2 regions of the Streptomyces sp. NPDC001339 genome follow, and region 1 is predicted to be linked to the other one. Evidence: riboswitches for the same ligand, from Rfam matches in the RefSeq annotation. Region 1 holds a riboswitch; the other holds the start of a gene.
What was found. A riboswitch is a leader RNA that binds a small molecule or an ion and turns the genes downstream of it on or off. The one in region 1 is predicted to bind cobalamin.

Region 1 (4,532 bases):
CGGCCCAGGGCGACGACTTGCCGCACGGTCAGATCGAGGTCTGCACCCGGGTCCTGTACGACGGCGGCCAGGGTGCGGGCCAGCCGCCGCACCGGCAGGGACCAGGCGTCGGTGCCGTCCACGCGTACGCACCCGGCATCGGGGCGCAGCACGCGGTAGACGGCACGCAGAAGACTGGACTTGCCGCTGCCGTTGGGGCCGACCAGGCCGACCACCTCGCCGGGTCGGGCGGTCAGTGACACCTCTCGCACCAGGTGGCGCGCGCCGGCGGTGAGCGTGACGCCTTCCACGGCGAGTTCGGTGGCGGTCGTGGTCGAGGTCATGCCACTCCTCGGTCGGTGTTCCGCCGGGCGTCCCGGCGCATCAGCCACAGGAAGAACGGCCCGCCGCACAGGGCCGTCAGTACGCCGACGGGGATCTCCATGGGGGCGGCGACGGTACGCGCCGCGATATCGGCCCAGATCAGGAACACCGCTCCGGCCAGCGCGGCCGCGGGCAGCACACGGCGGTGGTCGCCGCCCACGAAGAGGCGCACGATGTGCGGCAGCATCAGGCCGACGAAGCCGATCGGTCCCGCCGCCGCCACCAGCACCCCGGTGACGAGGGAGAGCAGGACGAACATACGGGCCCGGAACCGTGCCACGTCCAGCCCCATCGTCGTGGCGGCCTCCTCGCCCGCGAGCAGCAGGTTCAGCGACCTGGCCTGGACCAGCAGGACGACGATGCCGAGCAGCAGCGCCGCGCCCGGCAGCCACAGCGTGCCCCACTGCACACCGCCGAGACCGCCGAGGGTCCAGGAGAGGACCTCGCGCGCCTGGTTGCCCCGGTCGGCGGTCAGCAACAGCAGGTCCATCACCGCGGTGAGGACGGACGCGACCGCCACCCCCGACAGCACCAGCCGCACGGAGGTGATGCGCCCGCCCGCGCGGGCCGTGGCGTACACGAGCAGCAGGGTCACCAGAGCGCCGGCGAACGCGGCGGCCGACAGCGACACGGCGCCGAACAGGCTCACGCCGAAGACGATCACCACGACGGCGCCCAGGGACGCGCCCGAGGAGACGCCGAGCAGGTAGGGCTCCGCGAGCGGGTTGCGCACCAGCGCCTGCATCGCCGTGCCCACCACCGCGAGTCCGGCGCCCGTCACCGCCCCGAGCAGCACGCGCGGGGCCCGAACGTCCAGCACGATCGTCTCGCGCGCCCGGGACCGGACCGGCTCCGTCCAGTCGCCCCAGTCGGCGCCCAGCGCGTGCGTCACGATGCCCCACACCTCACCGGGTGGCACATGCACCGAGCCGATGGCCAGACCCGCCGTGACGGACGCCAGCAGCAGGACGGCGAGCAGGGCGAGGGCGGCGAGGAAGGACCACCGGCGTGGCCGGCGCTCAGGGCCGGTGCTCCGGACGGTGGCGGCGTGGGAGGGGGCAGGGGAGGCAGCGGCCCTGGCGGGGGCGGCGGCCTTGACGGAGGCCTTGGCGGAGGCGGCCGTCACCGGAGCCTCTCCGGGTGCAGCTCCTTGGCCAGCTTCTCCACCGCGTACGGCGGGCGGACGCCGAGCACGGTGTCGGTCAGCGGCAGCACGACGAACCGCTTGTTCTTCACGGCGGGAACATCGGCAAGGGCGGGCTGCGAGAGCAGGAACTCCTTCTTCTGCTCGACGCTTCCGGTTCCGGCGTAATCGTAGATCGCGATCACCTCCGGCTTACGGGCGACGACCTGCTCCCAGGACACGTCACCGAAGACGCCGTCGAGGTCCGCGAACACGTTCCGTCCGCCGGCCAGCCGGATGATCTCGGTGCCGAGGCCCTTGCCGCCCGCGGTGTACGCCGACTTGTCACCGCTGTCGTAGACGAACACGGGCACGGCGGGTGCGCCCTTGACCGCCTCGGTGGTCCGGCCGACCCGCGCCCGGAGGTCGCCGACCAGCTTCTCGGCCCGCTCCGGTACACCGAAGATCCTGCCGATGGTCCGGATCTCGTCGTAGTCGTCCGCCACGGACACCTGCTTCTTCTTCCCGCAGGACTCACGGTTGAGGTAGGTGTCGATACCGGCGTCGGCGAACGCCTTCCGGGAACGCCCCGTCTTCTCGGCGAACGCGCTGCCGTAGCCCCCGTAGACGAAGTCCGGCTCGGCATTCAGGACCGTCTCGAACGATGGTTCCTTCTTCGCGAGCTCCGGTACGGCCTCGAAGTCCTTCTTCAGTTCGGGCAGGACGGCCGAGTCGGGGTAGGCGGTACCCACCATCCGGTCCTTGAGCCCGAGTGCCAGCATCAGCTCGGCAGGGTGCTGATGGATGGTGACCACCCGTGAGGGCGGTTTGCGGTACGTCGTGCGCGTACCGCAGTTGTCGATCGTGACCGGGAAGCCTTTCGCCGGTGAGGCTGGTGAGGCCGAGCGGGCCGAGGAATTCCCGTCACCGACGGCGCCCTTCGTCGTACCGCAGCCGGCCAACAGCATCGCCGACAGGACGGCGGTCAGGGCCGCGGCCCGCCGGAAGCGCCGGTGGGGAGCGGAGAGAGAAGGGAGAGAGGGAGAAGAGGGAAGGGGACGGGGCGTGCCGTCGTACACGTGTAGAGCCTCCTGGGGAGTCCGCGCTCCTCGGAACGAGCCCGCGACAGGCCAGTGTCCTGACTCCCGGATCGACGTTCCCCCGGCCTTCCCGCGCCGCGCGCAGTGGCCTGTCGGAGGGGTGCACTCCCCGGTCACAGTGGCGGGACCGTGCCGGAATCGCACCGGCTTCCTGTCTCCCGTCGCGGTGTTGACCAGGCGATAGTACGTTTCGTCGAGCGAGGAGTGAGAAGAGGGGTGAAAAGGTGCGTGGTGCCTGCGTCGCCCCCGGACGGACCGCACTGTGCGAGGAGAGCGAACTCACCATGTCCACTGCCCTGTGCCCTGCCCTTCCCGAGGCACCGGCGGAAGTCGTCGCGGCGGCCCTTGCGGACGTGGCGGCTCTCGGCGGCTTCTTCACCCTTCCCCTGGGCGGACCGGAGGCGGGCTGGCACTCGGTCGACGACGCCTACGCCCTGGGCTTCGCCGACCGGGCCGAGGCCATCGCCGAGCGGTACCGCACCCGCGAACTGCGCATCGGTGCCTCCATCGCACAGCTCGGGCACGCGGCGCGCCTGTGGTCCCCCCTCCTGGCCTGCACGCTCATCCACGGTGTCGTGCCCGATCTGTCCGTACTGCACCGGGCGGACGACGGCCCGGCGCTACGGCTGCCCGTCCCCGCCGGCTGGTACGCCGACCGGAGGCCACACCTCGCCGCGGTGCTGTACGAGCAGGTGGTGCCCCGCCACCTGGCGGCGCTGGCCGCGGGACTGCGGGTCAAGGTCGCTCCCCGGCTCCTGGACGGAAACGCCGCGTCCGCGCTCGTGGAGGCGGCCCGTACACTCCTGGCCGCCCGCCCGGATCTGCGCGGCCCGCTCACCGAACTCACCACCAGCCTGCTCGCCACCGGCCGGCTGGCCGGCACCGGACACCTCACCGGCCCCGACCTGACGTTCCGTCGCCGCAGTTGCTGCCTCTTCTACCGCTCACCAGTGGGCACCAAGTGCGGGGACTGCGCCCTGGCCGGCTGAACCGGGCCCGGGGGTCGGTGTCTCAGGCTGCGACCACGACCCACCTACGACAACCTTTGTTGCCGATATCGGGACGGGCACGGTGGAATGGGGGCATGGAGCACTCCCCCGCCATCACCCAGGCCCTCGCCGACGTCGGCCCCCGCCTCAAGCGACTGCGCACCGAGCGCGGGGTGACTCTGTCGGCGCTGTCCGAGGCCACCGGCATCTCCAAGAGCACCCTGTCCCGCCTGGAGTCCGGGCAGCGCCGGCCCAGTCTGGAGCTCCTGCTCCCCATCGCCCAGGCCCATCAGGTGCCCCTGGACGAACTGGTCGGTGCCCCCGAAGTCGGCGATCCGCGTATCCGTCTCACCCCCAAGAAGGTGAACGGCAACACTGTGCTCGCGCTGACCCAGCACCCGGGCCCGCTGCAGCCGTACAAGACGGTCATTCCGGCAACGCGCCACACGCCCGATCCCTGCACCCACGAGGGCTACGAGTGGCTCTACGTCCTGGCCGGACGTCTGCGCCTGGTACTGGCCGACCACGATCTGATCCTGGGCCCGGGCGAGGTCGCCGAGTTCGACACCCGCCTGCCGCACTGGTTCGGCAGCACCGGCGACGGCCCCGTGGAGATCCTCAGCCTCTTCGGCCGCCAGGGCGAGCGCATGCACGTACGCGCCAAACCCCGCTCCGGCAAGTAGCCCGTCCCCGTCCCGGAAACGGCAACGAAAATTGCCATGGCTTGGTGCCGGCCGCAGCCTTGAGCACATTCCTGGGCAGATCCCTTCGTCGGCTGCCTCACACGCAGGACAATGCGATGCAATGCAAGGACAACGCCATGAACGACATCCCCCATACCCCCTTGACCCCTCACACCCTCCATGCCGACCCCGCCTACGGATGGAGTGGCGACGAGCTCGACCTGGACGCCTACCTGGACCGCATCGGCTACGAAGGTGACCGCGCCCCGACTCT
Region 2 (4,532 bases), on a different contig from region 1:
CCGAAGGACGCGCTCGGCGACGGTGGTGAGGGTGATGCCGCGCTCGGCGACCTTCCCGGCTGCCCACGCGTGCCGTCGGCGGATGTCCTGCACCGCTCAGTGGACTGTTCGCGTCAGTGGACTGTTCGCGATCGGTACGGGTATTGCCCCTGCCGTCGCTGAGCCAAGTGCCCCGGCCGGCACTGGCGGGGAGCACCGTGAGCGGGGAGCGCCGCGAGCCGGCGGCGCGGCCATCAGCCGCCCCACACCCCGTTCACCGACCATGCGCCACCTTGTCTACCCTGGGTACCCCGCACCGCGCTCGCGTTCCGGGGCCGGTCCTCACGACGACTCGCGAAGGAGAGTTTCGTGCCCGGCGAACCGAGCATCCCTTCCCCCAGCACACCACGCCCCGGCAGCGGGCCCTGCGTGCTGCTCAAACACGGTGAGATCTTCCTCAAAGGCCGCAACCGGCACCTGTTCACCGAGCGGCTGCACGACAACCTCCGCCACGCCCTGCGGGGCGTCGGCGGCTCCACGTGGATCAAGCACGGCCAGAACGTCACCGTGCTCGGCGGAGAGGTCCCACAGGAGGTCTTGGTGGAGCGTGCCCGCCGGGTGATCGGGTTCAACTCGGTCGAGCCCGCTCTGCGCGTCCCGGGTACCGTGCCGGACATTTCCGCGGCCGTCGTGGACGCGGTCGCCGGTGCCCGTGCCGAGCGGCCCGGAATCAGCTTCGCCGTGCGGGTCAAGCGCCGGGACAAGGGCTTCGAGATGACCTCGTCGCAGTTCGAGCGTTTCCTGGGGTCACGCGTCCTCGCCGCCCTGGGGCCGCTGCCGGTGAACCTCTCCCGACCCGACGTTCGGGTCTCCGTCGAGATCGACCACAAGGAGAGCTACGTTTCCTGGACCCGGCACCCGGGTCCGGGCGGGCTGCCGGTCGGCTCCAGCGGCCGTGCCCTGGTGCTGCTCTCCGGAGGGTACGACTCGCCGGTGGCGGCCTACCGGGCGATGCGCCGGGGGCTGCACTGCGACTTCGTCCACTTCACCGGCGCTCCGTACACGAACGCCGCTTCCGTTTACAAGGCGTACGCCCTCGCCCGGGAACTCAACCGCTATCAGCCCGGCGGACGGCTCCACGTCATCGCCCTCGGCCAGGCACAGAAGCAGCTGGCCGTCGCGGGTGCCGGCCGGCTCCAAGTCGTCGCACAGCGGCGGCTGATGGTGCGCGCCGCCTCGGCGCTGGCCGGCCGAACCCGGGCGGAGGCGCTGGTGACGGGGGACAGTCTGGGACAGGTGGCCAGTCAGACCCTGGCCAACCTGGCAGCCGTGGACGAGGCCGCCGGCCTGCCGGTGCTGCGGCCGTTGATCGGTTGGGAGAAGCAGGAGATCATCGACGAGGCCAGGTCCATCGGCACCGCAGAGGTCTCCGTGCTGCCGGACGAGGACTGCTGCAAGCTCCTCGCACCGCCCCGTGTCACCCTCCGGGCCGGACTGACCGGCCTGCGTTCGGTGGAGAGGCGCCTCGACGTGGACGACGTGGTGGAAAGCCTGTTGCGTGACGTCCAGGTCATGTACCCGGGGGAGGTCGACAGGGCGGCCGGATCCGGTCCGGGTGATCCAGGTGACGACCATGCTCCCTCTGACGGTTCGCTGTTCCGGGCTGCGGGAGCGTGCGCCCCGTAAGGCCGGCGTGGACGCGGGCATGGAGCTGGGCTGCGCCCACCCCGTGGCCCCGCTCGGACTCGCCGGCCTGATCGGCCTGGACACCGTCGCCTCCATCGCCCGGTCCCTCTACGACGAGTTCAAGGAACCCCTCTACGCACCGCCACCGCTGCTCCGGCGCATGGTGGACGCGGGACTGCTCGGCCGTACGGGCGACTGAGGCCGTTCCGCACCCCGCCGCAACTCCACCACGTCCCGGCATCTCCACCACGTCCCGCCGGTGTCTCATCTCACAGTCCGGAATGTGAACAGAGGTGTCCGTCGCCACGGCCGCCCTCTACGCTGGCCGGGCAACAGGTTCGCCCCGTCCGCCAGACGGGCCGCGTCGTAAGAGGGAACCCGGTGGGAATCCGGGACTGCCCCGCAGCGGTGAGTGGGAACGACCGCCGTCATACGCACTGGATCCGGGCCGCGGATCCGGGAAGCGACGGCCAGTAGGTGCCCGCCGGAAGACTCCGGCAGGCGTGCCCGCGAGTCCGAAGACCTGCCCGTTGCCCGTCTGCGCCCATGCGTGGACGGCCATCCCGGTGACCTCGAGGGCGGGTCGGCGTACATACCAGGCGGACACGTGCGTCGCGAGCGCACCGTGGTTCCGTCCGGTTCGTCACCCCTTCGCGCTTCTCGTTCCGTCCCCGGGGCTTTCACCAGGCACATCCGCGAAGGAGAGTTCCGTGACAGCGAAGTCCGCAGCCGCGGCAGCACGGGCCACCGTGTACGGCTACCCCCGCCAGGGACAGAACCGGGAACTGAAGAAGGCCATCGAGGGCTACTGGAAGGGCAAGGTCACCGCCGACGCCCTCAAGGAGACCGCCCGCACCCTGCGCCGTTCCCACTGGCAGCAACTGGCCGACGCCGGCATCCACGAGGTGCCGACCGGTGACTTCTCCTACTACGACCACGTGCTGGACACCAGCGTGATGGTCGGTGCTGTCCCGGACCGCCACCGCGCCGCCGTCGCGGCCGACACGCTCGACGGCTACTTCGCGATGGCGCGCGGCACACAGGACGTCGCGCCGCTGGAGATGACGAAGTGGTTCGACACCAACTACCACTACCTCGTACCGGAGTTGGGACCGGACACCGTCTTCACCGCCGACTCCGGCAAGCAGGTCGCCGAGTTCAAGGAAGCTCTCGCGCTCGGTCTGCCCCCCCGGCCGGTTCTCGTCGGACCGGTCACCTACCTCCTGCTGTCCAAGCCCGCTCCCGGCGTGGCCGCGGACTTCGAGCCGCTGACGCTGCTGGACCGACTGCTGCCGGTCTACGCCGAGGTGCTCGCCGACCTGCGTGCCGCCGGCGCCGAGTGGGTGCAGCTCGACGAGCCCGCCCTCGTGCAGGACCGCACCCCGGCCGAACTGAACGCCGCCGCGCGCGCCTACCGCGAGCTGGGTGCCCTGACCGACCGTCCGAAGCTGCTGGTCGCCTCGTACTTCGACCGCCTCGGCGACGCCCTGCCCGTCCTGGCCAAGGCCCCGGTGGACGGTCTGGCGCTCGACTTCACCGACGCGGCCGTGGCGAACCTCGACGCCCTGGCGGCCGTCGGCGGACTGCCGGGCAAGCGCCTGGTGGCGGGAGTGGTCAATGGCCGCAACATCTGGATCAACGATCTGGAGAAGTCGCTGGCCGCCCTCGGCACCCTGCTCGGCCTCGCCGACCGCGTGGACGTGGCCGCGTCCTGCTCGCTGCTGCACGTGCCGCTGGACGCCACCGTCGAGCGCGACATCGACCCTCAGATCGTCCGCTGGCTGGCCTTCGCCAAGCAGAAGACCGCGGAGCTGGTGACCCTGGCGCGAGGCCTGTCGGAGGGCACCGACACCATCGCCGCCGAACTCGCCGCGAACCGCGCCGACCTGGCCTCCCGGGCGAACTCGGCGATCACCCACGACCCGGCGGTACGCGCCCGTGCCGCGGCCGTCACCGACGCCGACGGCCGCCGCTCCGCGCCGTACGCCGAGCGCGCAACGGCCCAGCGTGCCCACCTCGGGCTGCCGCTGCTGCCGACCACCACCATCGGTTCCTTCCCGCAGACCGCCGAACTGCGCACCGCCCGCGCCGACCTGCGCGCGGGACGGATCGACACCGCGGGATACGACGACCGCATCGCGGCCGAGATCCGCGATGTCCTCGGCTTCCAGGAGAAGGCCGGCATCGATGTCCTGGTGCACGGCGAGCCGGAGCGCAACGACATGGTCCAGTACTTCGCGGAACAGCTCACCGGCTACCTCGCCACACAGCATGGCTGGGTGCAGTCCTACGGCACCCGCTACGTCCGGCCGCCGGTCCTGGCGGGTGACATCTCCCGGCCCGAGCCGATGACGGTCCGCTGGACCTCCTACGCGCAGTCGCTGACCGACCGCCCCGTCAAGGGCATGCTCACCGGCCCGGTGACCATGCTCGCCTGGTCCTTCGTCCGCGACGACCAGCCGCTCGGTGACACCGCCCGCCAGGTCGCCCTCGCCCTGCGCGACGAGGTGGGTGACCTGGAGGCGGCCGGAACCTCGGTCATCCAGGTCGACGAACCCGCCTTGCGTGAGACGCTGCCGCTGCGCGCAGCCGACCACCCCGCGTATCTCGCCTGGGCCACCGAGGCGTTCCGCCTCTCCACCAGCGGCGTACAGGACCGCACGCAGATCCACACCCACATGTGCTACGCGGAATTCGGCGACATCGTGCAGGCCATCGACGATCTCGACGCGGACGTCATCAGCCTGGAGGCCGCCCGCTCCCACATGCAGGTCGCCCGGGAGCTGGCCGCACACGGCTACCCGCGCGAGGCCGGCCCCGGTGTCTACGACATCCACTCCCCTCGCATCCCGAGTGCCGACGAGGCA

Region 2: another riboswitch for cobalamin. It lies ahead of metE (5-methyltetrahydropteroyltriglutamate--homocysteine S-methyltransferase); the one in region 1 lies ahead of ACFY12_RS31570 (ABC transporter substrate-binding protein).

Annotation. Positions count from the first base shown of each region.
Region 1 covers NZ_JBIAWT010000014.1:105,140-109,671, forward strand. Annotated here, with positions in the region: gene ACFY12_RS31560 (ABC transporter ATP-binding protein) at 1-323, opposite strand, end outside; gene ACFY12_RS31565 (FecCD family ABC transporter permease) at 320-1,489, opposite strand; gene ACFY12_RS31570 (ABC transporter substrate-binding protein) at 1,486-2,565, opposite strand; cobalamin riboswitch at 2,597-2,779, opposite strand; gene ACFY12_RS31575 ((2Fe-2S)-binding protein) at 2,871-3,575, shown strand; gene ACFY12_RS31580 (helix-turn-helix domain-containing protein) at 3,671-4,258, shown strand; gene ACFY12_RS31585 (arylamine N-acetyltransferase) at 4,396-4,532, shown strand, end outside.
Region 2 covers NZ_JBIAWT010000015.1:69,438-73,969, reverse strand. Annotated here, with positions in the region: gene thiI (tRNA uracil 4-sulfurtransferase ThiI) at 349-1,665, shown strand; partial or broken gene ACFY12_RS32065 (3-hydroxyacyl-CoA dehydrogenase family protein) at 1,667-1,864, shown strand; cobalamin riboswitch at 1,983-2,211, shown strand; gene metE (5-methyltetrahydropteroyltriglutamate--homocysteine S-methyltransferase) at 2,376-4,532, shown strand, end outside.